2 regions of the Pseudomonas sp. DCA-1 genome follow, and region 1 is predicted to be linked to the other one. Evidence: predicted binding sites of a transcription regulator. Region 1 holds the regulator's gene; the other holds the start of a gene.
The links. The regulator sigma-54, encoded in region 1, starts transcription at its own class of promoters, with help from an activator protein. The targets are predictions, from matches to a motif close to ANTGGCATNNANNTTGCTNT.

Region 1 (14,772 bases):
CGCTGGCAATTGCCAGGCATACCTCCGAGGATGAATGCTCGGGCTTGGCCGACGCGGCGCTGATGGCGCGTGAAATCCCTGATCTGGACCTGTACCACGACTGGGATATCGAGCCCGAGAAGGCCATTGAAATGGCCCTGGCCTGCGAGGCGGCGGCGTTCGACGCCGACCCGCGCATCCTCAACGCTGATGGCACCACCCTCAATACCCACCAGGGCTGCCGCGTGTATGGCAACAGCCATGGGTTCATCGGTGGCTACGCCTCGACCCGCCACAGCCTGAGCTGCGTGATGATTGCCGAAGGCGACGGGCAGATGCAGCGTGACTACTGGTACGACGTGAACCGCCAGGGCAACCTGCTGGCCGACCCGCGCAGCATCGGCGTGCGCGCTGCCCAGCGTGCTGCCAGCCGCCTTGGCGCCCGGCCGGTGCCGACTTGCGAGGTACCGGTGCTGTTCTCGGCCGAATTGGCCGGTGGTCTGTTCGGTAGCTTCCTGTCGGCCATTTCCGGCGGCAACCTCTACCGCAAGTCGTCGTTCCTGGAGGGTACCATTGGTCAGCGTCTGTTCCCTTCCTGGCTGACCCTGGACGAGCGTCCGCATATTCCGCGTGCGTTGGGCAGCGCCGCGTTCGACGGTGATGGCCTGGCCACCTATGCCAAACCGTTTGTCGACAAAGGCGAGCTGGTGTCGTACTTGCTGGGTACCTATTCCGGGCGCAAGCTGGGTTTGCCAAGTACGGCCAATTCCGGTGGCGTGCACAACCTGTTCGTCAGCCACGGTATCGAAGATCAGGCCGCGCTGATTCGCCGCATGGGCCGCGGGCTGCTGGTGACCGAGCTGATGGGGCATGGCTTGAACATGGTGACGGGGGACTATTCCCGTGGTGCGGCGGGGTTCTGGGTCGAAAATGGCGAGATCCAGCATGCCGTGCAGGAAGTCACCATCGCCGGAAACATGAAAGACATGTTCCAGCAGATTGTCGCGATTGGCAGCGATCTTGAAACCCGCAGCAATATCCATACGGGCTCGGTGCTGATTGAGCGCATGACCGTTGCTGGTAGCTGATCGTTAGCCCGCGAACGGGCTGCTACAGGCTCTAAACTTTTTCTGCAAATCCTAAGACCCGGCCCTTGCGCCGGGTTTTTTGTTTCATCATCCCCTCTTGTAATGATTATGGTTGTCATTTAATAATCAATATCATTATCCGTTAACTCGGCGATGATGTTCATGAAACCCGTCCTCCGCGAACTGCCCTACCTGGAAAACTGGCGCTGGCTCAGCCGGCGTATTCGCTGTGCGCTCGAGCCCGACGAGCCGCGCCTGATCGAGCATTACCTGGCCGAAGGCCGCTATCTGGTGTGCTGCACCGAAACCTCGTCTTGGACGGTGGCGCTGACAGCGTTTCGCCTGCTGCTGGATACCGCCTGTGATCGCATGCTGCCTTGGCATTGGCGTTGCCTGTGCCTGGATCAGGCATGGCGTCCTCTGTTGGACCTGCGCAACCTCGACCGTCAGGAACAGAACCAGCGCTGGCAGCCCTACGCCTTGCAGTTGGCCAATTGCCGCCTGCTGCCTTCGATTTCTCCCGATGAACTGATGCAAGGATTTGATGATGAGTGATACCCGTATCGAGCGTGACAGCATGGGTGAGCTGCAGGTGCCGGTTCAGGCCCTTTACGGCGCCCAGACCCAGCGCGCGGTCGACAACTTCCCGATCAGCGGCCAGCGTATGCCGGCACAGTTCATTCGTGCCTTGTTGCTGGCCAAGGCCGCTGCGGCCAAGGCCAACGTCGAACTGGCGCAACTTTCTGCCGGGCAGGGTCAGGCTATCGTCAAGGCGGTTGAGCGACTGCTGGCCGAGGATTTCATCCAGCACTTCCCTGTCGATGTGTTCCAGACCGGCTCTGGCACCAGTTCGAACATGAACGCCAACGAGGTTATCGCCACCCTGGCTTCCCATGTACTGGGTGAGGCGGTCAATGCCAATGACCACGTCAACTGTGGCCAGAGCAGCAATGACATCATCCCGACCACCATCCACGTCAGCGCTGCGCTGGCCCTGCACGAGCAGTTGCTGCCAGCCCTGACGCACTTGGTGCAGGTGATCGAGGTCAAGTCGGCACAAGTACATCAGTACGTGAAGACCGGTCGTACTCACCTGATGGACGCGATGCCGGTGCGCATGAGCCAAGTGCTGGATGGCTGGGCTGCGCAGATCAATGCTGCCAAGGCGCACATCGAAGCGATGCTGCCGCACTTGCAGGCGCTGGCCCAGGGCGGAACCGCCGTGGGTACCGGCATCAATGCCCATCCGCAGTTCGCTGTCGGTTTCGCTCGCCAGCTCAGTGGCCTGACCAAGATCGAGTTTACGCCCGGCCAGAACCTGTTCGCCCTGATCGGCTCGCAGGACACGGCCGTGGCTTTGTCTGGCCAGCTCAAGACCACCGCCGTGGCGCTGATGAAGATCGCCAACGATCTGCGCTGGATGAACTCCGGCCCGCTGGCCGGTTTGGGCGAAATCGAGCTGCAAGCTCTGCAGCCGGGCTCTTCGATCATGCCAGGCAAGGTCAACCCGGTGATCCCGGAGGCCACTGCCATGGTCGCCGCCCAAGTGATTGGCAACGACGCGACCATCGCCGTCGCGGGCCAGGCCGGTAACTTCGAGCTGAACGTGATGCTGCCGGTGATCGCTCGCAACCTGCTGGAAAGCATCGAGCTGATGGCCAATGTCAGCCGCTTGCTGGCCGACAAAGCCATCGCCAGCTTCAAGGTCAACGAAGACAAACTCAAGGAAGCCCTCGCGCGCAACCCGATCCTGGTCACTGCGTTGAATCCGATCATCGGTTACCTCAAGGCCGCCGAAATCGCCAAGACCGCCTACAAGCAGGGGCGCCCAATCATTGATGTGGCGCTGGAGCACACCGATCTGTCCCGCGATCAGCTTGAAGCGCTGCTGGACCCGGAAAAGCTCACCGCCGGGGGTATCTGACACTGCGTCACCGCCCAGAACCCATGCCTACGGAATTCACTGACATGCACCATACCTTGCCTGCATTGCCATACGCCTACGACGCGCTGGAGCCACACATTGATGCCCAGACAATGGAAATCCACCACACCAAGCATCACCAGACTTATGTCAACGGGCTCAATGCCGCCGTTGAAGGTACCAAGTGGGCCGAATGGCCGGTGGAAAAACTGATCGCTGCCGTCAAGCAACTGCCGGAAGACCTGCGTGGCGCTGTGACCAACCACGGCGGCGGGCACGCCAACCACGGCCTGTTCTGGACTGTCATGTCACCTCAGGGCGGTGGCGAGCCCGTGGGTCTGCTGGCGCAAGCTGTCACTGCCCAACTTGGCGGTTTCGAGGCTTTCAAGGAGGGTTTCACCAAAGCCGCGTTGACCCGCTTCGGCAGCGGTTGGGCCTGGCTCAGCGTAACGCCGCAAAAAATGTTGGTGGTGGAGAGCAGCGGCAACCAGGACAGCCCGCTGATGCACGGCAATGTGCCGATCCTGGGCCTGGACGTGTGGGAACACGCGTACTACCTCAAGTACCAGAATCGTCGCCCGGAATACATCGGTGCCTTCTACAACGTCATTGACTGGGTGGAAGTCGAGCGTCGCTACCTCGAAGCCCTGAAGTGAGTCGGACCGGTATGCGCTCTTGGCGAGCTTTAGGCTGTGTACAGGCTTCTGTCTGATGATGGTGATGGATGCCGCGATGTCCTGACATTGTGCAAGCGCAGGTGTGCGAGGTCTATTCGCCTTCGTCAAAGAAGTTGTTGATCAGCTCGACCAGTGCGTCCATGGCGTCGCTGTCCTGCTCGCCCTCGGTATGCAGGTGCACCTGGGTGCCTTTGCCTGCTGCCAGCATCATCACCGCCATGATGCTCTTGCCATCCACCAGCTTGTCCGGGGCGCGGCCAACCCGTACCTGGCAGGGGAAGCGGCCGGCCACCCCGACGAACTTGGCTGCCGCCCGGGCATGCAGACCCAGCTTGTTGATGATGGTGATTTCGCGGGCGGGCATCGTGGGGCGGATCCTTGGGCTAGAGGTCGCGATGGCGGACCTGGACGTTTTTCAGGGTTTGCTGCAGCTGTCGACCAAGGCGCTCGGTGATGTACACCGAACGGTGATGGCCGCCAGTGCAGCCGATGGCGATGGTTACGTAGGCGCGGTTGCTGGCAGCGAAGCGGGGCAACCATTTGAGCAGGTAGCTGGAGATGTCGTTGTACATGTCTTCGACATCCGCTTGTGCAGCCAGGTAGTCGATCACGGGTTGATCGAGGCCCGAGTGCTCACGCAGTTCTGGCTTCCAGTAGGGGTTGGGCAGGCAGCGCACGTCAAAAACCAGGTCGGCGTCAACCGGCATTCCCCGCTTGAAACCGAACGACTCGACCAGAAACGCTGTGCCAGGCTCGGGCTGGTTGAGCAGGCGCAGCTTGATCGAGTCACGCAACTGGTACAGGTTCAGGTTGGTGGTGTCGATCTTCAGGTCGGCCAGGTCGGCAATGGGTCCCAACAACTCGCTTTCCACGCGAATCGCTTCCGCGAGCGAGCGGTTGGCGTTGGTCAGAGGGTGTCGCCGGCGGGTTTCCGAGAAACGTTTGAGAAGGACCTCTTCATCGGCATCCAGGTACAACACGTCGCACTGGATGTGCCGGGCGCGGGCTTCTTCAAGCAGTTCAGGGAAGCGTATCAGGTGGCTGGGCAGGTTGCGCGCATCGATTGACACCGCCACCTTGGGCTGCAGCAAATCGGTGTTGATCAGTGCATTTTCCGCCAACTGCGGCAGCAGCCCAGCGGGCAGATTGTCGATGCAATAAAAACCGCTGTCTTCCAGGACATCGAGGGCGGTGCTCTTGCCGGAGCCGGACCGGCCGCTGACGATGATCAGGCGCATGTTCAGTGCTCGTTCTGTACGTCCAGGACAACCTGGAACAGAGCCTCATTGCTGGTGGCCGCGCGCAGCCGATCACGAACCTCCTTGCGATCGAGCATGCTGGCGATCTGACGCAATAGCTCAAGATGGGCATCGGTGGCCGCTTCGGGCACCAGCAGCACAAACAGCAGGTCCACTGGCGCGCCATCGATGGCGTCGTAATCAATAGGGGCTTCCAGGTGCAGCAGAGCGCTGACTGGAGCTGAGCATCCTTCAAGGCGGCAGTGCGGGATGGCGATGCCATTGCCGAATCCGGTAGAGCCGAGCTTTTCCCGGGCTACCAGTTTTTCGAAGACGTCCTGCATCTCCAGTTCTGGCACTTGGTCGGCGATGACAGTGGCGACCTTTTCCAGGGCGCGCTTCTTGCTGCCGCCCGGCACGTTCACGAGGGAACGGCCGGGGGTCAGGATGGTTTCAAGTCGGATCATGGATGAGGGGGATCAGCGGGCAGCTGCACCTTGCAGCAGGCTTTGCTGTTTTTCCTTGTGTTTTTTCAGTTGGCGGTCGAGCTTGTCGGCCAAGGCATCGATCGCTGCATACATGTCTTCGTGTTCGGCGTTGGCTACCACTTCGCCGCCGGGAATCTGCAGGGTCGCCTCGACCTTCTGCTGAAGCTTCTCGACTTTCATGATTACCTGCACGTTGGTGATCTTGTCGAAGTGACTCTCCACGCGGGCGAGCTTTTCAAGCACGTAATCGCGCAGTGGCTGGGTGACTTCTACATGCTGTCCACTGATATTGACTTGCATACAGCTTCTCCTTTGTTGCCCGTGCATAAAGAGGCAGGTCTTGCACCTGCCACGAAAACGCTGTGGCTCATCTCAGGGGCTACATCAGTCGCTTGCGTTCGCTCGACGGTGCGATGCCGAGGGACTCGCGGTACTTGGCGACGGTGCGACGGGCTACCTGGATGCCTTGTGCCTCCAGTAAACCAGCGATCTTGCTGTCACTCAATGGCTTTTTCTGATTTTCCGCCGCAACCAGTTTCTTGATGATCGCGCGGATCGCCGTGGACGAGCATTCTCCGCCTTCGGAGGTGCTGACATGGCTGGAGAAAAAGTATTTCAGTTCGTAGATACCGCGCGGGGTGTGCATGTATTTCTGCGTGGTAACCCGCGAGATGGTCGATTCGTGCATGCCTACTGCTTCGGCAATGTCATGCAGTACCAACGGCTTCATCGCTTCGTCGCCGTGGTCGAGGAAGCCGCGCTGGTGCTCGACGATCTGCGTGGCCACCTTCATCAGGGTTTCGTTACGGCTTTGCAGGCTCTTGATGAACCAGCGCGCTTCCTGTAGCTGGTTGCGCATGAAGGTGTTGTCGGCGCTGGTGTCGGCACGTCGCACGAAGCCGGCGTACTGCGGGTTGACGCGCAGGCGTGGGATGGCTTCCTGGTTCAGCTCTACCAGCCAACGGTCGCTGTCCTTGCGCACGATGACGTCGGGCACCACGTACTCGGGCTCGCTGGACTCGATCTGCGAACCAGGGCGCGGGTTAAGGCTTTGCACCAGTTCGATGACCTGGCGCAGCTCGTCTTCCTTGATTTTCATCCGCCGCATCAGCTGGCTGTAGTCACGGCTGCCGAGCAGGTCGATGAAATCGGTGACCAGACGCTTGGCTTCGGTCATCCACGGGGTTGTAGCGGGCAGTTGGCGCAGTTGCAGCAACAGGCATTCGCCGAGGTTGCGAGCACCGACGCCAGCCGGCTCGAACTGCTGGATGCGGTGCAGTACTGCTTCGACCTCGTCCAGCTCGATATCCAGCTCCGGGTCGAAACCGGCGCAGATTTCTTCGAGGGTGTCTTCCAGGTAGCCCTGCCCGTTGATGCTGTCGATCAGGGTGACGGCAATCAAGCGGTCGGTGTCGGACATCGGCGCCAGGTTCAACTGCCACAGCAGGTGGCTTTGCAGGCTCTCGCCGGCCGATGTGCGTGTGGTGAAGTCCCACTCGTCGTCATCGTTGCTCGGCAGGCTGCTGGCGCTGGTCTGGTAGATGTCTTCCCAGGCGGTATCGACCGGGAGCTCGTTGGGGATGCGCTCGCTCCACTCACCGTCTTCCAGGTTGTCGGCGCTGACGGCGCTTTCCTGGAAGCTGTTGTCCTGAACTTCGGCGGCCGGCTTGTTCTCGGCGTTGTCGGCCATCGGGTCGCTGTTGTCGAAGTCTTCGCCGTCTTCCTGACGTTCGAGCATCGGGTTCGACTCCAGCGCTTCCTGGATTTCCTGTTGGAGGTCCAGGGTTGAGAGCTGGAGCAGGCGGATGGCCTGTTGCAACTGAGGAGTCATCGTCAGTTGCTGGCCCATTTTTAGGACGAGCGATGGTTTCATGGCAGGGGCTTAATACCTTGTTCGCCGGCGCGCATGCGCCATCCACTACACGAGGGCGCCGGAGCGCCAGATCAAGCAAGTTTTATGCCTTAAATTGTAGCGTTTGCCTAGAGTACCGTAACAACTTTACCCGCAGTCTCACGGCTGTTAGCCAGTACTTCAGGCGCTTGCCGGGTCAGAGGCGGAACTCATGGCCCAGGTAAACTTCTTTGACCAGATCGTTTGCCAGGATGGTTTCTGCGTCGCCTTCAGCGATCAGTCGGCCATCGTTGACGATGTAAGCGGTTTCGCAGATATCCAGCGTTTCACGCACGTTGTGGTCGGTAATCAGTACACCGATACCCTTGGCCTTGAGGTGGTGGATGATCTGCTTGATGTCGCCAACCGAAATCGGGTCGACACCGGCGAACGGTTCGTCCAGCAGGATGAACTTGGGCGCTGTCGCCAGGGCGCGGGCAATCTCGACGCGGCGGCGTTCGCCACCGGACAGGCTCATGCCGAGGTTGTCGCGGATGTGGCTGATGTGGAACTCCTGCAGCAGGCTTTCCAGCTCTTTGCGGCGGCCGTCCCGGTCGAGATCCTTGCGGGTCTCGAGGATGGCCATGATGTTGTCGGCTACCGACAGCTTGCGGAAGATCGAGGCCTCCTGCGGCAGGTAGCCGATGCCGGCGCGGGCGCGGCCGTGCATGGGCTGGTGGCTCACATCGAGGTTGTCGATCAGTACTCGGCCCTGTTCGGCCTGGACCAGCCCGACAATCATGTAGAAGCAAGTGGTCTTGCCGGCGCCGTTGGGGCCGAGCAGGCCGACGATCTGGCCGCTGTCGATCGACAGGCTGACATCACGTACTACATGCCGCCCCTTGTAGCTCTTTGCCAGGTGCTGGGCTTTGAGGGTTGCCATTTACTCGGCCTTCTTCTTGGGCTGGATCACCATGTCGATACGCTGACGTGGTGTTGTCACGTTGCTACCGCGACCGGCGGTCGCCACCTGGGTCTGGGTGTTGTAGACGATCTTTTCGCCTTCGGTGGTGTTGCCTTCGTTCTCGACCTTGGCGCGGTCGGTGAGAATTACCAGGTCCTTCTGCGCCTGGTACTGGATGGTCACGCCCCAGCCTTTCATCTTGTCCGGCTTGGCTGCGCTCTGCTGCTGCTCGAAGTAGGCCAGGTTGCCCACCGAGGTCACCACATCGATGTCGCCGGAGGCGGAGCGGGTGATGGTCACGGTGTTGCCTTTGATCATCATCGAACCTTGGGTGATGATCACGTCACCGGTATAGGTGGCCACGCCTTGCTTGTCATCCAGGTGAGCCTGGTCGGCCTGGATGCGGATCGGCTGATCACGGTCATTCGGCAGTGCGAAGGCGCTCGCGCTTCCCAGTGCTGCGCTCAGGCTGAGCAAAAGGGGGAGAGTTTTAACGAGCCTCATACTGTCCTCTTACGTTAGAGAGCAGGTCCATCCTGCTTTCTTTCAAATACGCTTTCATTCCTTTGCCCGTAGTTGTGCCACCGGCGCCGTCGATTCTAACGGCTTGCTCGGTCTGCGCATATTGCTTCTGCGGGAACACGGTCATGCGTGAACTGGTAATGATGGTTTCACGCTGCTTTTCGTCGGTGCGCGCAATCCGTACGTTGTCGATCAGTTCGACCTCGGTGCCGTCCGGATTGACCTCGGCACGGGTGCTCTGCACGTGCCACGGGTATTCGGTGCCGCGGTACATGTGCAGATCCGGCGTAGTCAGCAACGTGATTTCGCTGGCCTTGAGATGCTCGACCTTGTCGGCGGTCATTTCGTACTGCAGCTTGCCGTCAGGCAGGAACTGCACACTGTGGGCGTTGATCGCATAGTAGTCGATGGCGCTTTCGTCTACCTTGGCCACCGGCTTGTCGAGGAAGCTTTCCGGGCTGACATTCCAGTAGCCGACCGCCGCCAGCAGGGCGGTAATCACTGCTAGCAGCGCAATAGTGCGGGCTTTCTTGCTGAACATGGGCAGCCTTACAGGTAATTGGCGTTGGCAGCGTCCAGGGTGCCCTGGGCCTGCATGATCAGTTCGCAGAATTCACGGGCTGCGCCTTCGCCACCGCGCGCCTGAGTCACGCCGTGGGCGTGCTGGCGAACAAACGGTGCGGCGTTGGCCACGGCCATGCCCAATGCCACCCGGCGAATGACCGGCAGGTCGGGCAGGTCATCGCCCAGGTAGGCTACTTGATCATAGCTCAGGCCCAGCTCCGCAAGCAGGCCGTCAAGCACGACCACTTTGTCCTCGCGGCCCTGGTACAGGTGCGGGATGCCGAGGTTCTTCGCCCGGCGCTCGACTACAGGGGTTTTGCGCCCGCTGATGATCGCGGTGGTCACGCCCGAGGCCATGAGCATCTTGATGCCCTGGCCGTCGAGGGTGTTGAACGTCTTGAACTCACTGCCGTCTTCGAGGAAGTACAGGCGCCCGTCGGTGAGCACGCCATCCACATCGAACACTGCCAGCTTGACGGCTTTGCCCCGTTGCATGAGGTCCTGATTCATTCCATCGCTCCTTACATTACACCGGCGCGCAGCAGGTCGTGCATGTTCAGGGCGCCGGTCGGGCGGCCCTCGCGGTCTACCACCACCAGCGCGCCGATCTTGTGGTCTTCCATGATCTTCAGGGCTTCGGCAGCGAGCATTTCGGCGCGGGCCGTTTTTCCGTGCACGGTCATCACCTGGTCGATCAGAGTGGTGTGTATGTCGATGTTGCGGTCCAGGCTGCGGCGCAGGTCGCCGTCTGTGAATACCCCGGCCAGCGTGCCGTCGGCTTCGACGATCACGGTCATGCCCAGGCCCTTACGGGACATTTCGAGCAGTGCCTCTTTGAGCAGGGTGCCGCGGGCAACCTGGGGCAACTCGTTGCCGCTGTGCATCACGTTCTCGACCTTGAGCAAAAGGCGGCGGCCCAGTGCACCACCCGGGTGCGAGAAGGCAAAGTCTTCAGCGGTGAAGCCGCGGGCCTCGAGCAGGGCGATGGCCAGGCAGTCACCCAGCACCAGCGATGCCGTGGTAGAGGAGGTAGGGGCGAGGTTCAGCGGGCAGGCCTCTTGCTCGACGCGGGCGTCGAGGTTGACCTCGGCGGCCTGGGCCAGGGGCGAGTCCGGGTTGCCGGTCAGGCTGACCAGCTTGATGCCCAGGCGTTTGATCAATGGCAGCAGGGTGACGATTTCGGCTGTGCTGCCGGAATTGGACAAGGCAAGGATGACATCATCGCGCGTGATCATGCCCATGTCGCCATGGCTGGCCTCGGCCGGGTGGACGAAAAACGCTGGCGTACCGGTGCTGGCCAAGGTGGCGGCGATCTTGTTGCCGATGTGCCCGGACTTGCCCATGCCGACCACGACGACCCGGCCCTTGCTGGTCAGAATCAGTTCGCAGGCTTTGACGAAATTGTCGTCGATGCGCGCCAAAAGGGCCTCTACGGCCTCGAGTTCCAGGCGCAGGGTGCGTTGGGCGGATTGGATCAGCTCGCTGGATTGGCTCATGTCGAAAAAGCAATGCCTGAGGAAAAGGCGACGATTATACGCGCAATGATGAAAACCCTCACCTCCTCGATTGCTGTAGCGAATACCACCAAAGCCTGTCCCGGTGCTGAACGACTGCTTGCCCGGCCTTGGGGCGGCGCTGTCAGCGGTGCTATAGTTCGCCGCTATTCGGCCTGCCGGGATGTGTGTGCCTTCCAGATGGAGGCCGGCGTCCACTAGGACGAGGCTGCATTAGCAAGGAGTCTAGATGAGTGTGGATAGCGCCTACGCGGTCGAGTTGAAGGGTGTAACCTTCAAACGTGGTTCGCGCAGCATTTTCAGCAACGTCGACATCCGCATCCCGCGCGGCAAGGTCACCGGCATCATGGGACCATCGGGTTGCGGCAAGACCACGTTGCTCCGCCTGATGGGGGCGCAACTGCGTCCCTCCAGCGGTGAAGTATGGGTGGCCGGCCAGAACCTGCCGACGCTGTCGCGCAGCGACCTGTTCGACGCCCGCAAGCAGATGGGCGTGCTGTTCCAGAGCGGCGCGTTGTTCACCGACCTCGATGTGTTCGAGAACGTCGCGTTCCCGCTGCGCGTGCATACTCAGCTGTCGGACGAAATGATCCGTGACATCGTGCTGATGAAGCTGCAGGCCGTGGGGCTGCGCGGTGCCATCGACCTGATGCCCGATGAGCTGTCCGGTGGCATGAAGCGCCGCGTGGCGCTGGCCCGGGCGATTGCCCTGGACCCGCAGATCCTCATGTACGACGAACCGTTCGTCGGCCAGGACCCGATCGCCATGGGGGTACTGGTGCGCCTGATTCGCCTGCTCAACGATGCCCTGGGCATCACCAGCATCGTGGTTTCCCATGACCTGGCAGAAACCGCCAGCATCGCCGATTACATCTACGTGGTAGGTGACGGCCAGGTGCTGGGCCAGGGGACGCCTGATGAGCTGATGGGCTCGGACAATCCACGGATCCGCCAATTCATGAAAGGCGACCCGGATGGCCCGGTTCCCTTCCACTTTCCCGCGCCTGATTACCGCGCCGACCTGCTGGGGGCGCGTTGATGCGCAGAAAATCCTTACTCGAACGTGTCCGCCTGCTGGGCCGGTCGGCAATCGACGTGCTGGCCGTGCTCGGGCGTTCGTGCCTGTTCCTGTTCCATGCGCTGGTCGGTCGCGGCGGCATTGGCGGCGGCTTCCAGCTGCTGACCAAGCAGTTGTACTCGGTGGGCGTGCTGTCACTGGCGATCGTCGTCGTGTCCGGGGTGTTCATCGGCATGGTGCTGGCGCTGCAGGGTTACAGCATTCTGACCAAGTACGGCTCGGAGCAGGCGGTAGGGCAAATGGTCGCCCTGACCCTGCTGCGTGAACTTGGCCCGGTGGTAACGGCGTTGCTGTTTGCCGGTCGTGCCGGATCCGCGCTGACCGCCGAAATCGGCAACATGAAGTCCACCGAGCAGTTGTCGAGCCTGGAAATGATCGGTGTCGATCCGCTCAAGTACATCGTTGCTCCACGCCTGTGGGCAGGTTTCATCTCGCTGCCGCTGCTGGCGCTGATCTTCAGCGTGGTCGGTATCTGGGGTGGCTCGTGGGTGGCGGTGGACTGGCTGGGCGTCTACGAGGGTTCGTTCTGGGCCAACATGCAGAACAGTGTTTCGTTCACTGACGACGTGCTCAACGGGCTGGTCAAGAGCCTGGTATTTGCTTTCGTCTCGACCTGGATCGCCGTATTCCAGGGGTACGACTGTGAGCCCACTTCAGAAGGGATCAGTCGTGCAACCACCAAGACCGTGGTCTATGCCTCGTTGGCAGTGCTGGGTCTGGACTTTATTCTGACCGCCTTGATGTTTGGAGATTTCTGATGCAAAACCGCACCCTGGAAATCGGTGTCGGCCTGTTCCTCCTGGCCGGGATCCTGGCGCTGCTGCTGCTGGCCCTGCGTGTCAGCGGGCTGTCGGCCAGCCCGACCACTGATACCTATAAAGTTTATGCGTACTTCGACAATATCGCCGGTTTGACGGTCAGAGCTAAAGTGACCATGGCCGGTGTGACCATCGGCAAGGTCACCGCCATCGATCTGGACCGTGATTCCTACACCGGTCGGGTGACGTTGCAGCTGGACAAGTCGGTCGATAACCTGCCGACCGACTCCACTGCCTCGATCCTGACCGCCGGTTTGCTTGGTGAGAAGTACATCGGCATCAGCGTGGGCGGTGAAGACGATGTCCTCAAGGATGGTTCAACCATCCATGACACTCAGTCGGCACTGGTGCTGGAGGATCTGATTGGCAAGTTCCTGCTCAACTCTGTTGGCAAGGAACCGAAAGAAGCGCAACCGGCTAATTAAGGAGTATCCATGATTTCGATCCTGCGACGTGGCCTGCTAGTGCTACTGGCGGCCTTCCCCCTGCTGGCCCTGGCTGCGCAGACACCGCACGAAGTGGTTCAGGGCACCACCAATGAACTGCTCGGCGACCTCAAGGCCAACAAGGAGCAGTACAAGTCCAACCCCAACGCCTTCTATGACTCGCTCAACCGCATTCTTGGCCCGGTGGTGGATGCTGACGGTATCTCGCGCAGCATCATGACCGTGAAGTACTCGCGCAAGGCGACCCCGGAGCAGATGCAGCGCTTCCAGGAGAACTTCAAGCGCAGCCTGATGCAGTTCTATGGCAATGCCTTGCTTGAGTACAACAACCAGGGCATCACCGTCGACCCGGCTAAGGCCGATGACGGCAAGCGCGCCAGCGTCGGCATGAAGGTCACCGGCAACAACGGTGCCGTGTACCCCGTGCAGTACACCCTGGAGAACATTGGTGGCGAGTGGAAGGTGCGTAACGTGATCGTCAACGGCATCAACATCGGCAAGCTGTTCCGTGACCAGTTCGCCGATGCCATGCAGCGCAACGGCAACGACCTGGACAAGACCATCGACGGCTGGGCCGGCGAAGTGGCCAAGGCCAAGCAGACTGCTGACAACTCGCCAGAGAAGAGCGTCAAATGAGCGAGGCTGCTGTAAGCATGGCCGAGCCGGGCGTGCTGCGTCTGGCTGGCGTGCTGGATTACCGCAGCGGCCCGGCCTTGCGCAAGCAGGGCAAGGTGCTGATCGATGGCTCGCGCGAGCCGCGACTGGTGCTTGATTGCTCGGCTGTCGAGAAGTCGTCGAGTGTCGGCCTGTCGCTGTTGCTTGCGTACATTCGTGATGCTCAGGCCACCGGCAAGGCGTGCGAGGTGCGTAGCATGCCCGACGACATGCGGGAAATTGCCGAGGTCTATGATCTCGATGAAGTGCTGGCAAGCTAGTGGCCAGGCACGGATGATGGCCCCTCGGTCAGCGAAGACTTCGTTGGGCTTCGCAGGCGAGGGGCTTTTTTGTATGATGGCCGACCCGTGCGCATCGGGCGCCGATTGAGGTTGAGCATGCAGGCCGTAGAAGTTAAGAGCTTCCTTGAAGAGAAATTGCCGGGTTCCCGGGTCGAAGTTGAAGGCGAAGGCTGCAACTTCCAGTTGAACGTGATCAGCGACGAGTTGGCTGGCCTGAGTCCGGTCAAACGCCAGCAGGCGATCTATGCTCACCTGAATCCGTGGATCGCCAATGGCAGCATCCATGCGGTAACCATGAAATTTTTCAGCAGCGCAGCCTGGGCTGAGCGCACCTGAGCCAACTTGGCGGCGAGACTCCAATGGACAAACTGATTATTACTGGCGGCGCTCGCCTTGACGGCGAGATCCGCATTTCGGGCGCGAAAAACGCAGCCCTGCCGATTCTGGCAGCGACCCTGCTGGCCGATGGCCCGGTCACCGTGGGCAACCTGCCGCACCTGCACGACATCACCACCATGATCGAGCTGTTCGGGCGCATGGGCATCGAGCCTGTAATCGACGAAAAGCTGTCGGTGGAAATCGATCCACGCACCATCAAGACCCTGGTCGCGCCGTATGAGCTGGTCAAGACCATGCGCGCTTCGATCCTGGTGCTGGGCCCGATGGTTGCCCGTTTCGGCGAAGC
Region 2 (14,772 bases), 1.9 Mb from region 1:
TGGATCCACTGATGCGAGACTCTGGAAAAGAAAATGCAAGAAACAAACCAAAGCTCCGAAAAGAAGCGGGATTTGCCGATAAAGGCCTGAATCTGCGCAAATTCGGACCATAAAGTCTTGATGAAACGTTTAAGTTGAACCAGATTGGGGAGCAAATGAGGGCATGGTATGAATTGGTGCACCAAGATAGAGCATAGCGTGACAGGCGGGGTTGCAGTGCTTCTGCTTGGTGCGCAGAAACGAAAACGGCCTCCCGGAGGAGGCCGTTGTGATCATGTCATCGGCGCGAGGCGCCAATCAGATCAGCAGCTGTAGTACAGCTCGTATTCCAGCGGGTGTACGAAGGTGCGGACCTTGATTTCTTCTTCGCTCTTCAGCTCGATGAAGGCATCGATGAAGTCGTCGGAGAACACGCCGCCCTTGGTCAGGAACGCACGGCCTTTATCCAGCTCTTCCAGAGCTTCTTTCAGGCTGCCGCACACTTGCGGGATGTTCTTGGCTTCTTCTGGCGGCAGGTCGTACAGGTTCTTGTCGGCCGCGTCGCCTGGGTGGATCTTGTTCTGGATGCCGTCCAGGCCAGCCATCAGCAGGGCCGCGAAGGCCAGGTACGGGTTGGCCGATGGGTCCGGGAAGCGTGCTTCGATACGGCGGGCTTTCGGGCTGCCAACGTAAGGAATACGGATCGAGGCGGAACGGTTGCGAGCCGAGTAGGCCAGCATTACCGGGGCTTCGAAGCCTGGAACCAGACGCTTGTAGGAGTTGGTCGACGGGTTGGTGAAGCCGTTCAGGGCCTTACCGTGCTTGATGATACCGCCGATGAAGTACAGGGCGGTGTCGGACAGGCCGGCATAGCCTTCACCCGAGAAGGTGTTCTTGCCGTCTTTCCAGATCGACATGTGCACGTGCATGCCCGAGCCGTTGTCGCCGTACAGTGGCTTCGGCATGAAGGTGGCGGTACGGCCGTAAGCGTCGGCAACGTTGTGCACGACGTATTTCAGCGCCTGTACTTCGTCAGCCTTCTTCACCAGGGTGTTGAACTTGACGCCGATTTCGTTCTGGCCGGCAGTCGCCACTTCGTGGTGGTGAACTTCAACGGTCTGGCCCATTTCTTCCAGAGCGTTGCACATGGCAGTACGGATTTCGTGGTCGTGGTCGAACGGCGGAACCGGGAAGTAGCCGCCTTTCACGCCTGGACGGTGGCCTTTGTTGCCGCCTTCCACGTCAGCGCCGGTCATCCACGAGCCCTGCTCGGAGAAGATCTTGAACATCGAGCCGGAGATGTCCGACTGGAACTTCACTTCGTCGAAGATGAAGAACTCAGGCTCTGGGCCGGCGAATACGGTGTCACCGATGCCGGTGCTCTTCAGGTACTCTTCGGCGCGCTTGGCGATTGCACGTGGGTCGCGATCGTAGCCCTGCATGCTCGACGGGTCGACGATGTCGCAGGTAATGATCAGGGTTGGCTCTTCGGTGAACGGATCCAGAACGGCGGTTTCGTCAACCGGCATCAGGATCATGTCGGAGGCTTCGATGCCTTTCCAGCCAGCGATGGAGGAACCGTCGAACATCTTGCCGACTTCGAAGAAGTCTTCGTCCAGCGCATCACGCGACGGCATGGTCACGTGGTGCTGAGTGCCTTTGGTGTCCGTGAAACGCAGATCAATCCACTTGACGTCATGATCTTTGATGAGTTGAACCGACTTCGACATGTTGTCCTCCGGATGGTCTAGAGCGCGGTGGGCCGCTGCCCTGGAAAAAGGGTGTTGCCGGGCGCGGATAGTCGGCCAAGCTTACCTGCCTCACAAGGGAGCAAATTGCATGCCAGTGCCCGAAAATGGCGAGGTTGGGATAAAAGGGGGCGTTTGCGGGCATTTGGCGTTGGGGTAGGCTGAGAAAGTGCACTCTTAAGATGCGAATTTTGGAGGTGGCGCACCATTAGGGTGCACGCCTTGGTTTTTGTGGTGCCCGTGAGACCGAGCGCCGCCCGCGCGGCGCATCGCGAGCAAGCTCGCTCCTACATCTGTTTCGGGCCAATTATTTCTGGGGGATTTGCGCGCGAACGCCTTGGCGCATGGCGCGATATCGCGTCGTACAAACAAGGCGGTCGCGCGCGCCTGTCGCAGGCGTAACTGGCCCGAAACAGACGTAGGAGCGAGCGCAGCTCGCGATGCGCCGCGCGGGCGGCGCTCGGTCTCACGGGCACCAAAAAATCCGGCTCTGACATTTATCTCAAAGCTTCTGATCAAAAGTTGGTCAAATCCTGAGCAATTTCCGATATAATTCGCGCCCCTCATTTTCGGCAGGCCCTGCGCGCGCTGTTAACCAATGAAACTTATCGTCAAAGTCTTCCCAGAAATCACCATCAAAAGCCGGCCGGTGCGCAAGCGCTTCATCCGCCAGCTTGGCAAGAACATCCGCAACGTGCTCAAGGATCTCGACCCTGAGCTCGCGGTAGATGGTGTCTGGGACAATCTCGAAGTGGTTACCCGCGTCGAAGACGAAAAAGTCCAGCGCGAGATGATCGAGCGCCTCACCTGCACGCCGGGTATCACTCACTTCCTGCAGGTTGAGGAATACCCGCTGGGTGACTTCGACGACATCGTCGCCAAGTGCAAGCACCACTTCGGCCACCTGCTGGCCGGCAAGCACTTCGCCGTGCGCTGCAAGCGCGGTGGCCACCATGACTTCACCTCGATGGATGTCGACCGTTACGTCGGCAGCCAGCTGCGCCAGCAGTGTGGCGCCGCCGGGATCGAGCTGAAAAACCCTGAAGTGCTGGTGCGCATCGAAATCCGCGACCAGCGCCTGTACGTGATCCACAACCAGCACAACGGCATCGGCGGTTATCCGCTGGGCGCCTTGGAGCAGACCCTGGTGCTGATGTCCGGTGGTTTCGACTCCACCGTTGCGGCCTACCAGATGATGCGCCGCGGCCTGATGACCCACTTCTGCTTCTTCAACCTCGGCGGCCGTGCCCACGAGCTGGGCGTGATGGAAGTGGCCCACTACCTGTGGAAGAAGTACGGCAGCAGCCAGCGTGTACTGTTCATCAGCGTGCCGTTCGAAGAAGTGGTTGGCGAAATCCTCAACAAGGTCGACAACAGCTACATGGGCGTGACACTCAAGCGCATGATGCTGCGAGGCGCCGCCCATATGGCCGACCGCCTGCAGATCGACGCGCTGGTGACAGGCGAAGCGATTTCCCAGGTGTCCAGCCAGACCTTGCCGAACCTGTCGATCATCGACTCGGCCACCGACAAGCTGGTGCTGCGCCCGCTGCTGGCCAGCCACAAGCAGGACATCATCGACCAGGCCACCGAAATCGGTACCGCGGACTTTGCCAAGCACATGCCGGAATACTGCGGCGTGATCTCGGTAAACCCGACCACCCATGCCAAGCGTCACCGCATGGAGCACGAAGAAAAACAGTTCGACATGGCCGTACTGGAGCGCGCTCTGGAGCGCGCCAAGTTCATTTCCATCGATCATGTGATCGATGAGCTGGGCAAGGACATTGAAATCGAGGAAGTGGCCGAGGCGCTGCCTGGCCAGATCGTCATCGACATTCGCCACCCCGATGCCCAGGAAGACGAACCTCTGGTGCTGGAAGGTATCGAGGTCCAGGCCATGCCGTTCTACGCCATCAACAGCAAGTTCAAGCATCTGGACCCTACGCGCCAGTACTTGCTGTATTGCGACAAGGGTGTGATGAGCCGTTTGCACGCACACCACCTGCTCAGTGAGGGACATGCCAATGTGCGTGTTTATCGTCCGACATAAGATGCCGGGGCTGTATGGCGGCAGTATTCGCCATCGCCCTCCCGACCGCCGGGCCCGCTGAGCCTTAAACAGTACATATTGGCCGCCTACACTGGGCGGCAACCGAATCCTCTGATCGAGATACACTTGTGATCGAAAATCTGCGTAACATCGCCATCATCGCCCACGTTGACCATGGTAAAACCACTCTGGTCGACAAACTCCTGCGTCAGTCCGGCACTCTGGAGCGTAACGAGCTCAACGACGAGCGCGTCATGGACTCCAACGACCAGGAAAAAGAGCGCGGTATTACCATTCTGGCGAAAAACACCGCCATCAACTGGAACGGCTACCACATCAACATCGTCGACACCCCCGGCCACGCCGACTTCGGTGGCGAGGTTGAGCGTGTAATGTCGATGGTCGACTCCGTGCTGCTGCTGGTCGACGCCCAGGACGGCCCGATGCCGCAAACCCGCTTCGTGACCAAGAAGGCCTTCGAAGCCGGCCTGAAGCCAATCGTCGTGATCAACAAGGTTGACCGCCCAGGCGCGCGTCCTGACTGGGTTCTGGACCAGATCTTCGATCTGTTCGACAACCTCGGTGCCACCGACGAACAGCTGGACTTCAAAGTGGTCTACGCCTCGGCCCTGAACGGCATTGCCGGCCTGGACCACACCGCCATGGGCGAAGACATGACCGCGCTGTACCAGTCGATCATCGACAATGTACCAGCACCGTCTGTTGACCGCGAAGGCCCGTTCCAGATGCAGATCTCCGCACTGGACTACAACAGCTTCCTCGGCGTTATCGGTGTTGGCCGCATCGCCCGTGGTCGCGTTAAGCCGAACACCCCGGTTGTCGCCATCGACACCAACGGCAAGAAGCGTAACGGCCGTATCCTGAAGCTGATGGGTCACCACGGTCTGCACCGCGTTGACGTCGAAGAAGCCCAGGCTGGCGATATCGTCTGCATCAGCGGTTTCGATGAGCTGTTCATCTCCGACACCCTGTGCGCCCCGGATGCGGTAGAAGCGATGAAGCCGCTGACTGTTGACGAGCCGACTGTTTCGATGACCTTCCAGGTCAACGACTCGCCGTTCTGCGGTAAAGAAGGCAAGTTCGTCACCAGCCGTAACATCAAGGACCGTCTGGACAAGGAGCTGCTGTACAACGTTGCCCTGCGCGTTCAGGAAACCGATTCCCCTGACAAGTTCAAGGTTTCGGGCCGTGGTGAGCTGCACCTGTCGGTGCTGATCGAAACCATGCGTCGTGAAGGCTTCGAAATGGCCGTGGGCCGTCCTGAAGTGATCATCCGCGAAGTCGACGGCGTGAAGCAGGAGCCGTTCGAGAACGTCACCATCGACATCCCTGAAGAATCCCAGGGCAAGGTCATGGAAGAGATGGGTCTGCGTAAAGGCGACCTGACCAACATGGTTCCGGATGGCAAGGGCCGCGTTCGTCTGGAGTACAACATTCCAGCCCGTGGTCTGATCGGTTTCCGTAACCAGTTCCTGACCCTGACCAACGGTGCAGGCATCCTGACCTCGATCTTCGATCGCTACGACACCATGAAGTCGGGCCAGATGTCCGGCCGCCTCAACGGCGTACTGGTTTCGGTCGAGACCGGCAAGGCACTGACCTACTCGCTGGAAACCCTGCAGGCTCGCGGCAAGCTGTTCGTTGAACACGGCCAGGAGATCTACAACGGTCAGATCATCGGCCTGAACAGCCGTGACAACGACCTGGGCGTGAACCCGACCAAAGGCAAGAAGCTCGACAACATGCGTGCTTCGGGCAAAGACGAAGTCATCGCCCTGGTACCGCCAGTTCGCCACACCCTCGAGCAGGCCCTGGAATTCATCCAGGACGACGAGCTGTGCGAAGTGACGCCTAAGTCGATCCGTCTGCGCAAGAAGATCCTGGACGAAGGCGAGCGTACCCGCGCAGCCAAGAAAGCCAAGAACTGAGTTAGCTCAGGCTGAATAAAAACGCCCCCGGTCGAAAGGCCGGGGGCGTTTTTTTGTCTGCAGGATTTGTGTTGGTCCTTTCGCGGGCAAGCCCGCGAAGAGGCCAGAACCGGCTGACGGTCAGCGCCCAACCACCTTGGGCTTGTAGGCGCAATACCCCGGCCGCGGCCCGACCTTGGGATGGTTGCGGCAGGTATCCGGACGCTTGTCATAAATGGTGCACAGGCGGCTTTTACGATCCAGGTACATGCAGTCGTCGTTGCTCATCCGGGTCAGGGTGAAGATCCCCGACTTCTGGTTGAAGCGCTCGATGATGCCTTCTTTTTGCAGGCGTTTGGCCACGTTCTTGGGTGGTTCGTCTTTTTCGAACTCGTCGACCACGCCGATACGGATCAGATCCTTGATCTTCACCTCTACCGGCAGGGTGCAGCAGGTCGAATGGCAGCCGTGGCACATGTGGCTGGCGTAGCGCTGCCAAGTCTCCAGGCGGTCGACTTCGGCGGCGGCGATCAGGGTCGTTTTCATCTTATAGGGTGGATCACGGTCTTGGGGCGCGCGATGATACCGGAATTGTTCAATTTATGAACAACCTTTTGCCGGAATCGCAGAGTGGGCATGAAAACTGCGAACCGTAACTGTCGCTCCCTGTCGAAGGGTCTAGTCTCATCACTCTCCCTCCGCTTTCGTCAACTTGCCCGAGGATGCCGCATGTCCCAGGAACCCAAAGCACGTGACGCCGAAGTCGCGGATTTTCGTGCCGCTGTACTGAACAAGCTGACCTACGCGGTCGGCAAGGACCCCGAGCATGCCTTCGACCATGACTGGTTCGAAGCGATTGCCCTGGCTGCACGCGATCACATGGTCGATCACTGGATGGATCACACCCGGCAGGCTTATCGACGCAGCCAGAAGCGGGTCTACTACCTTTCCCTGGAGTTTCTCATCGGCCGCTTGCTGTACGACAGCCTGAGCAACCTGGGCCTGCTGGACATCGCGCGCGATGCTCTGGAGGGGCTGGATGTGGACCTTGAGCGCATTCGCCTGCTCGAACCGGACGCCGCGCTGGGCAATGGCGGCCTTGGCCGTCTGGCAGCGTGCTTCATGGAGAGCATGTCTACCCTGGGTATCGCTGCCCATGGTTACGGCATCCGCTATGAGCACGGGCTGTTCCGTCAGGCCGTGGTCGATGGCTGGCAGCAGGAACAGACCGAAAACTGGCTGGATTTCGGCAACCCCTGGGAATTCGAGCGCGCCGAGGTGATCTACCCGATCAGCTTTGGCGGCAGCGTCGAAACGGTCCACGATGCAAGCGGTGCCCAGCGCCAGGTATGGTGGCCTGGCGAGACGGTGCGGGCGGTGGCCTACGACACGCCGGTAGTCGGCTGGCGCGGATCCAGCGTCAACACCCTGCGTCTGTGGCGTGCGCGTGCGCTGGAAGAGTTGCACCTGGAGCGCTTCAACGCCGGTGACCACTTGGGGGCGGTGGCTGAAGTGGCGCGTGCCGAGAGCATTTCGCGTGTGCTTTACCCAGCCGACAGTACCGAGGCCGGTCAGGAACTGCGCCTTCGCCAGGAGTACTTTTTCGTCTCGGCTTCGCTGCAGGACTTGCTGCGGCGTCACCTGAACATGCACAAGGACCTGCTCAACCTGCCTGATGCAGCGGCCATCCAGCTAAACGACACCCACCCTTCGATTGCGGTGGCGGAGCTGATGCGGTTGCTGGTGGACCAGCACGAAGTGCCTTGGGAAAAGGCCTGGGAGCTGACCGTCGGTACGCTCGCCTACACCAACCACACCCTGTTGCCAGAAGCCCTGGAAACCTGGCCGGTAGCGCTGATGGAGCGCATGTTGCCGCGGCACATGCAGATCATCTACCTGATCAACGCCTACCACATTGACAGCCTGCGCGCCAAAGGCCTGCACGACTTCGACGTGCTGCGCGCGGTTTCGCTGATCGAGGAAGACAACGGCCGACGGGTGCGCATGGGCAACCTGGCGTTTCTTGGCTCGCACAGCGTCAACGGCGTGTCGGCGCTGCACAGCAAATTGATGAAGAGCACGGTATTCTCCGAGCTGCACAAGCTCTACCCGCAACGCATCAACAACAAGACCAATGGCATTACCTTCCGCCGCTGGTTATACCAGTCCAACCCGCAGCTGACCGAGATGCTGGTCGAGGCGCTTGGGCCGGAACTCAAGGACGACCCGCAGGCGCGGCTGGCGGGCCTGGTGCCGTTCGCCGACAAAGCCGGTTTTCGCAAGCAGTTCGCTGCCCAGCGGCTGCACAGCAAGCGTGCCCTGGCCAGCATCATTCAGGATCGTATCGGCGTCACGGTCAACCCCGAGGCGCTATTCGACGTTCAGGTCAAACGCATTCACGAATACAAGCGCCAGTTGCTCAACCTGCTGCACACCGTTGCACTGTACCAGGCCATACGCAATGACCCTGGCACCAACTGGGTGCCACGGGTGAAGATCTTCGCTGGCAAGGCTGCGGCCAGTTACCACCAGGCCAAACTGATCATCAAGCTGGCCAACGACATCGCCCGGGTGGTGAACAACGACCCGACGGTGCGCGGCCTGCTGAAGGTGGTGTTCCTGCCCAACTACAACGTCAGCCTGGCCGAGAGCATCATCCCGGCGGCGGACCTTTCCGAGCAGATATCCACCGCGGGTTACGAAGCGTCCGGTACCAGCAACATGAAGTTCGGCCTCAATGGTGCGCTGACCATTGGCACCCTGGATGGCGCCAATGTGGAGATGTGCGAACAGGTGGGGGCCGACAACATGTTCATCTTTGGCCTGACCGCGCAGCAGGTTGAAACGCGCAAGCGTGCCGGTGACTTTGGTGCCAGCGCTGCCATAGCCGCTTCCAACCGCTTGAGCGATGTGTTGCAGGCTATTCGCAGTGGTGTGTTCTCGCCAGATGACCCCTCTCGTTACACCGGGTTGATCGACGGCCTGATCGCCTACGACCGCTTCCTGGTGTGCGCCGATTTCGATGCCTACTGGGATGCCCAGCGGCAGGTCGAGGAACTGTGGCATACGCCGCAGGAGTGGTGGCGCAAGGCGGTGCTCAATACTGCGCGGATGGGCTGGTTCTCGTCGGATCGGACTATCCGTGAGTATGCGACCGAGATCTGGAAGGCGCTGGATTGATGCAGCGCCCATGCTGGCTTGTTCGCGGGTAAACCCGCTCCTGCAGGGGCCTCATCAACCTGTGGGGGTGGGCGCGCCCGCGAATGGCCCCACAACCAGACCACCGGCCTGGCGCGCGCTGAACTACCGACCTATTGTGCCGTCTGAGAGCCGTGGCGAGTCTCATCACTCGCTAGCCCGCCACTCTCCCTGTAAACTGCGGGGGTTTTCATCCCCCAATCCGTTCGGAGCCATACATGTCCCGCGTTACCCTGAGTCGCTATCTGATTGAGCAGACCCGCAGCAACAATACCCCTGCCGATCTGCGCTTCCTGATCGAAGTGGTAGCGCGTGCGTGCAAGGAAATCAGCCATCACGTATCCAAAGGCGCCCTCGGTGGTGTGCTGGGCAGCATGGGCACTGAAAACGTGCAGGGCGAGGTCCAGAAGAAACTTGACGTGATTTCCAACGATATCCTGCTGGAAGCCAACGAGTGGGGCGGTCACCTGGCTGGCATGGCTTCCGAAGAAATGGACAACGCATACCAGATCCCGGGCAAGTACCCGAAAGGCGCCTACCTGCTGGTCTTCGACCCGCTGGACGGTTCGTCGAATATCGACGTCAACGTCTCGGTCGGTACCATCTTCTCGGTTCTGCGTTGCCCTAACCAGTACCTGAGCCAGAACGAAAGCCTCAACGAAGAAGCGTTCCTGCAGCCAGGTACCGAGCAGGTTGCTGCCGGCTATGCCATCTACGGCCCACAGACCATGCTGATCCTGACCTTGGGCAACGGCGTCAAGGGCTTCACTCTGGACCGTGAACTGGGCAGCTTCGTGCTGACTCACGAAAACATCCGCGTACCGGAAACTACCGCCGAGTTCGCCATCAACATGTCCAACCAGCGCCACTGGGAAGCACCGGTACAGCGGTACGTGGGCGAACTGCTGGCAGGTGAGACCGGCCCGCTGAAGAAGAACTACAACATGCGCTGGATCGCCTCGATGGTGGCCGACGTGCACCGCATCCTGACCCGTGGCGGCCTGTTCATGTACCCACGTGACGCCCGCGAACCAAGCAAGCCGGGCAAGCTGCGCCTGATGTACGAAGCCAACCCGATGTCGTTCATCATCGAACAGGCCGGCGGCGCTTCCACCAACGGTTACGATCGCATCCTCGACATCAAGCCAGAAAGCCTGCACCAGCGCGTGTCGGTGATCCTCGGCTCGAAGGAAGAGGTCGAGCGCGTCACCGCCTACCACAAGGAGTAAGTCATGCTCGCACCTTGGCAGCCGTTGCTGGAGTGGTGGTTCGGTTGGGGCACCAGTGCCCAGGCCGTGGCTGACGAGAAGAGCACGCTGTGGTTCGGCAAGCATTACGATGCCGACGCCCATGCGCTGTTTGGCGACCTGGTCGAGCACGCCCTGGCGGGTGGGCTCGACGAGTGGCAGCAAAGCCCGCAGGGCTGGCTGGGTCTGCTGATTTTGCTCGACCAGCTGCCACGCATGATCTACCGCGACACGCCGCGCGCCTTCGAGGGCGATCGGCGTGCCCAGGTAGTGGCCATGCAGGGCCTGCAGAAGGGCTGGGACTACCAGCTGCTGCCGATCCAGCGGGTGTTTGTGCTGCTGGTGCTGGAGCATGCCGAGGTGCTGGACTGGCAGAACCTGTGCGTGGAACGCTATCAAATGCTGCTGGATGAACAGCCCGAGGCCAACCGCCGGCTGTTCGAAGGCTTCCTCGACTATGCCGAGCAGCACCAGCGGGTAATCGCCCGGTTCGGGCGTTTCCCGCACCGCAACCTGGTGCTGGAGCGGCCGAGCACCAGCGAAGAGATGGACTTTTTGCTGGAGCCTGGGTCTCGCTTCTGACGCCCAAGGGGCCTGCTGTGCAGGCCATCGCGACGCAAGGCCGCTCCAACAGGGGCGGCCTTTTTTATTGTGCGCATGACTAATGCTTTGTGATTAATCGCACAGTAGTGGCCATCCGACCAATGGTGTAGGGGCAAAGGGGGTGGGGCAGGGAACCTGGGAGGGATTTTCACGTCGAAGGTCACTGCAGGCCACTCGCCTGTATCATCTTTCAGGAGTGTCCCTTCATGTCGTTGCGTTCCCTCGCCCTGTTGTCGCTGTGCGTCGTGCTGACCGCCTGCAGCAAGATCAACCAGGAAAACTATTCCAAGATCAAGGCTGGTATGAGCAAGGCCGAGGTCGAGCAGTTGCTCGGGACGCCGACCGAGTGTTCTGGCGCGTTGGGCATGAGCAGCTGCACCTGGGGGGACGAGAAGAGCTTCATCAGCGTGCAGTACGCAGCTGACAAGGTGCTGATGTATTCCGGGCAGGGTCTCAAATGAGGCGTGCGTACCTGCTGATGGGGGTATGCCTGGCGTTGCTGCTGGGCGGTTGTGCAGGTTCCTCGCACGACCCGCTGGCACCGAAAACCGCCGGCCATGTCGACCTCAAGCGCTACCAGGGCAAATGGTACGAGCTGGCGCGCCTGCCCATGCGCTATCAGGAAGGCTGCGAGCAGTCCGAGGCCCACTACAACCTCAAGCCTGATGGCAGTTATGGCGTGCTCAACCGCTGCCGCACCATGGGTGATGAATGGCTACGCGCCGAAGGGCATGCGAATATCCAGGAGCCAGGGCACACCGACAAGCTGTGGATCGAGTTCGATAACTGGTTCACCAAGCTGGTGCCAGGCGTGGCGCGGGGTGAGTACTGGATTCTTTATGTGGACGAGCACTACCGTACGGCCATCGTCGGCAGCCCGGACCGCAAATACCTGTGGATATTGTCGCGTACGCCGACGCTGCCTGCCTGGGAGCGCGAGAACCTGCTGTCCAGGGCGCGGCAGCAGGGGTATGACACCAGCCGCTTGATCTGGCGGGCGTCCGATCAGCAAATAGTAAAAATGCACTGAGTTTTTCGGGGTTGCGTTGCAACCCTTCGCGGGCAAGCCCGCTCTCACAGGTTCTGCGCTGAGCCCTGGACTGCCCACAAGACGTTTTTTGGGGGGGCAGTCCAACCTGTGGGAGCGGGCTTGCCCGCGAAGGGCTGCAACGCAGCCCCGGTACACTCAGCCCAAAAGCTCGCGCAACACTTCGGTAAACGCCCGCCCGCTTTCTTCTTCTTGCGCATGCCGCCCCTGGCGTACCACCCACTGCCCATTCACCATCACATCGCGCACCTGGCGATCGCCACCGGCAAACAGCCAGCGGTTGAGAATGGCGTCACCCTCCGCCATGGCGATGTACGGGTCCTGTCCATCGAGCACCAGCCAGTCCGCGCGCTTGCCCACCGCCAGCTCACCGACCGCCTGCCCCAGCGCCTGCGCACCACCGCCCAGCGCCGCGTCATACAGCGTGCGCCCGACCATCGGCTGGTCGCCGCGATACAGGCGGTTGCGCCGTTGATCCCGCAGGCGCTGACCATATTCCAGCCAACGCAGTTCCTCCACCACGCTTAACGACACATGGCTGTCCGAGCCAATACCCATGCGCCCGCCCTGTGCCAGGAAATCCACTGCCGGGAAAATCCCGTCGCCCAGGTTGGCTTCGGTGGTCAGGCACAACCCGGCCACCGCGCCGCTGCGGGCCATGGCAGTTACTTCGTCCGGTTCGGCATGGGTAGCGTGTACCAGGCACCAGCGGCGGTCCACGTCCACGTGCTTGTACAGCCACTGCAGCGGGCGCAGGCCGCTCCAGGCCAGGCAGTCGTCAACTTCCTTCTGTTGTTCGGCGATGTGGATATGCACCGGGCACTGCCTGTCGCTGGCCGCCAGCACTTCGGCGATCTGCCCAGGTGTTACCGCCCTTAGCGAGTGGAAGCACAGGCCCAGGTGCTGCGCGGGTTGCGCGGCCAGCAGCGGGGCGAGTTGCGCTTGCAACTGCAGGTACTGTTCAGTGGAGTTTATGAAGCGCCGCTGCCCGTCGTTCGGCGCCTGGCCGCCAAAGCCTGCATGGCTGTACAGCACCGGCAGCAAGGTCAGGCCAATGCCGCTATCGGCCGCAGCCGCGCTGATGCGGAGCGACAGTTCGACCGGGTCGGCGTAGGGCTTGCCGGCCTGGTCGTGGTGTACGTAATGGAATTCGGCCACAGAGGTGTAGCCGGCCTTGAGCATCTCGATGTACAACTGGCGAGCGATGACCTGAAGCTGCTGGGGGCTGATCTGCCCGACCAGGCGATACATCAGCTCGCGCCAGGTCCAGAAACTGTCGTTGGGGTTGCCGGCAACTTCCGCCAGGCCTGCCATGGCGCGCTGGAAGGCATGTGAGTGCAGGTTGGGCATGCCGGGCAGCACAGGGCCGGCAAGGCGCTCGGCGCCTTCGGCCGAAGCGCCTGGCTCGATGCTGGCCACATGGCCATCGCTGGCGACCTCGATACGCACATGGCTGGCCCAGCCCGTAGGTAGCAGGGCGCGTTCGGCGAAGTAGGCAGACATCGGTGGAATCCTGTTATTGTTAACTTGTATATACATATACAGGCGTTTGCCTGCCGGGTAAACTGCGGCAAGCTACCGCTCATTTCATTTGCACAAGGATCCATCGCCGTGCCGACACCTCCTGTCTCCGCGCTGGTTGCCCAGATGGGCGAGGGCCCGGCGCCGCTCTACGCCCGGGTCAAACAGATGATCATCCAGCAGATCGACAACGGCAGCTGGCCGCCGCATCATCGGGTACCCTCCGAGAGCGAGCTGGTCAACGAGTTGGGCTTCAGCCGCATGACCATCAACCGCGCCCTGCGTGAACTCACCGCCGAAGGCCTGCTGGTGCGCATGCAGGGGGTCGGCACCTTCGTGGCCGAGCCCAAGGGCCGTTCGGCGCTGTTCGAGGTCAACAACATCGCTGACGAAATTGCCGCCCGTGGCCACCAGCACAGCTGCCAGGTGATCACACTTGCCGAGGAAGCGGCTGGCTCCGAACGGGCGTTGGCCCTGGACATGCGCGAAGGCCAGCGGGTGTTCCACTCGCTGATCGTGCATTTCGAGAACGGCGTACCGGTGCAGATCGAGGACCGCTACGTTAACGCGGCCATCGCCCCCGACTACCTCAAGCAGGATTTCACCCGGCAGACGCCTTACGCCTACCTGTCCCAGGTGGCGCCGTTGACCGAAGGCGAGCACGTGGTCGAGGCGATCCTGGCCGAGCCGGAAGAATGCCGCCTGTTGCAGATCGAGCCGGGCGAGCCTTGCCTGCTGATTCGTCGTCGCACCTGGTCCGGTCGCCAGCCGGTGACCGCTGCACGGCTGATCCACCCCGGTTCCCGTCATCGCCTGGAAGGACGTTTCAGTAAATGAGTCAGCTGCTGTTGATGCGTGCGCACGATTACCCGCGCATGCCGTGGAAGAACGGTGGCGGTTTCACCGAAGAGATCACCCGTGACAGCGGCGAGGGCCTGGACGGTTTTGGCTGGCGTCTGTCGATTGCCGATATCGAGGAGTCGGGCGGCTTTTCAACCTTCGTCGGTTACCAACGGATCATCACCGTGCTGCAGGGCGACGGCATGCGGCTGCTGGTCGACGGCCAGGCCAGCCGGCCATTGTTGGCGTTCGATGCGTTTGCCTTCAGCGGCGAGAACCAGGTCAGCTGCAAGTTGCTGGGCGGGCCGATCCGCGATTTCAACCTGATCTATTCGCCGCAGCGATATCGGGCGCGGTTGCAGTGGCTGGATGGCACCAGCCGGGTGTACAGCTCGGCGTCGACGGTGTTGTTGTTTGCTGCCAGCAGCCTGGTCGAAGTAACTATCGTCGGACACGAGACACAGCGGTTGGGGTTGTATGACTGCTTGCGGCTGGAAGGCAATGACCAGTTGCTGGGGCTGGATGTTCAAGGGCGGTTCTGCCTGATTGAGCTGGTGGGGCGCTGAGGGGTTCGCCTGTAGGTTTTTGTCGCCTGTGAGATCGAGCG

Region 2: a site for sigma-54 is predicted at 1,807-1,826, ahead of glnA (type I glutamate--ammonia ligase). Genes of this name have one in related genera too.

Annotation. Positions count from the first base shown of each region.
Region 1 is NZ_CP169881.1:1,476,992-1,491,763, forward strand. Features, by position in the region: gene pmbA (metalloprotease PmbA) at 1-1,067, shown strand, start outside; gene ACE4QZ_RS07130 (hypothetical protein) at 1,221-1,622, shown strand; gene ACE4QZ_RS07135 (class II fumarate hydratase) at 1,615-2,991, shown strand; gene ACE4QZ_RS07140 (superoxide dismutase) at 3,036-3,647, shown strand; gene ACE4QZ_RS07145 (HPr family phosphocarrier protein) at 3,760-4,032, opposite strand; gene rapZ (RNase adapter RapZ) at 4,052-4,906, opposite strand; gene ptsN (PTS IIA-like nitrogen regulatory protein PtsN) at 4,909-5,373, opposite strand; gene hpf (ribosome hibernation-promoting factor, HPF/YfiA family) at 5,386-5,694, opposite strand; gene ACE4QZ_RS07165 (RNA polymerase factor sigma-54) at 5,774-7,267, opposite strand; gene lptB (LPS export ABC transporter ATP-binding protein) at 7,443-8,168, opposite strand; gene lptA (lipopolysaccharide transport periplasmic protein LptA) at 8,169-8,693, opposite strand; gene lptC (LPS export ABC transporter periplasmic protein LptC) at 8,680-9,252, opposite strand; gene ACE4QZ_RS07185 (KdsC family phosphatase) at 9,261-9,785, opposite strand; gene ACE4QZ_RS07190 (SIS domain-containing protein) at 9,797-10,771, opposite strand; gene ACE4QZ_RS07195 (ATP-binding cassette domain-containing protein) at 11,019-11,828, shown strand; gene mlaE (lipid asymmetry maintenance ABC transporter permease subunit MlaE) at 11,828-12,625, shown strand; gene mlaD (outer membrane lipid asymmetry maintenance protein MlaD) at 12,625-13,110, shown strand; gene ACE4QZ_RS07210 (phospholipid-binding protein MlaC) at 13,120-13,767, shown strand; gene ACE4QZ_RS07215 (lipid asymmetry maintenance protein MlaB) at 13,764-14,066, shown strand; gene ACE4QZ_RS07220 (BolA family protein) at 14,184-14,423, shown strand; gene murA (UDP-N-acetylglucosamine 1-carboxyvinyltransferase) at 14,447-14,772, shown strand, end outside.
Region 2 is NZ_CP169881.1:5,510,404-5,525,175, reverse strand. Features, by position in the region: gene glnA (type I glutamate--ammonia ligase) at 303-1,709, opposite strand; gene thiI (tRNA uracil 4-sulfurtransferase ThiI) at 2,326-3,780, shown strand; gene typA (translational GTPase TypA) at 3,909-5,729, shown strand; gene ACE4QZ_RS25920 (YkgJ family cysteine cluster protein) at 5,850-6,254, opposite strand; gene ACE4QZ_RS25915 (glycogen/starch/alpha-glucan phosphorylase) at 6,438-8,888, shown strand; gene ACE4QZ_RS25910 (class 1 fructose-bisphosphatase) at 9,125-10,135, shown strand; gene ACE4QZ_RS25905 (DUF924 family protein) at 10,139-10,735, shown strand; gene bamE (outer membrane protein assembly factor BamE) at 10,963-11,217, shown strand; gene ACE4QZ_RS25895 (lipocalin family protein) at 11,214-11,786, shown strand; gene ACE4QZ_RS25890 (formimidoylglutamate deiminase) at 11,943-13,307, opposite strand; gene hutC (histidine utilization repressor) at 13,452-14,162, shown strand; gene ACE4QZ_RS25880 (HutD family protein) at 14,159-14,731, shown strand.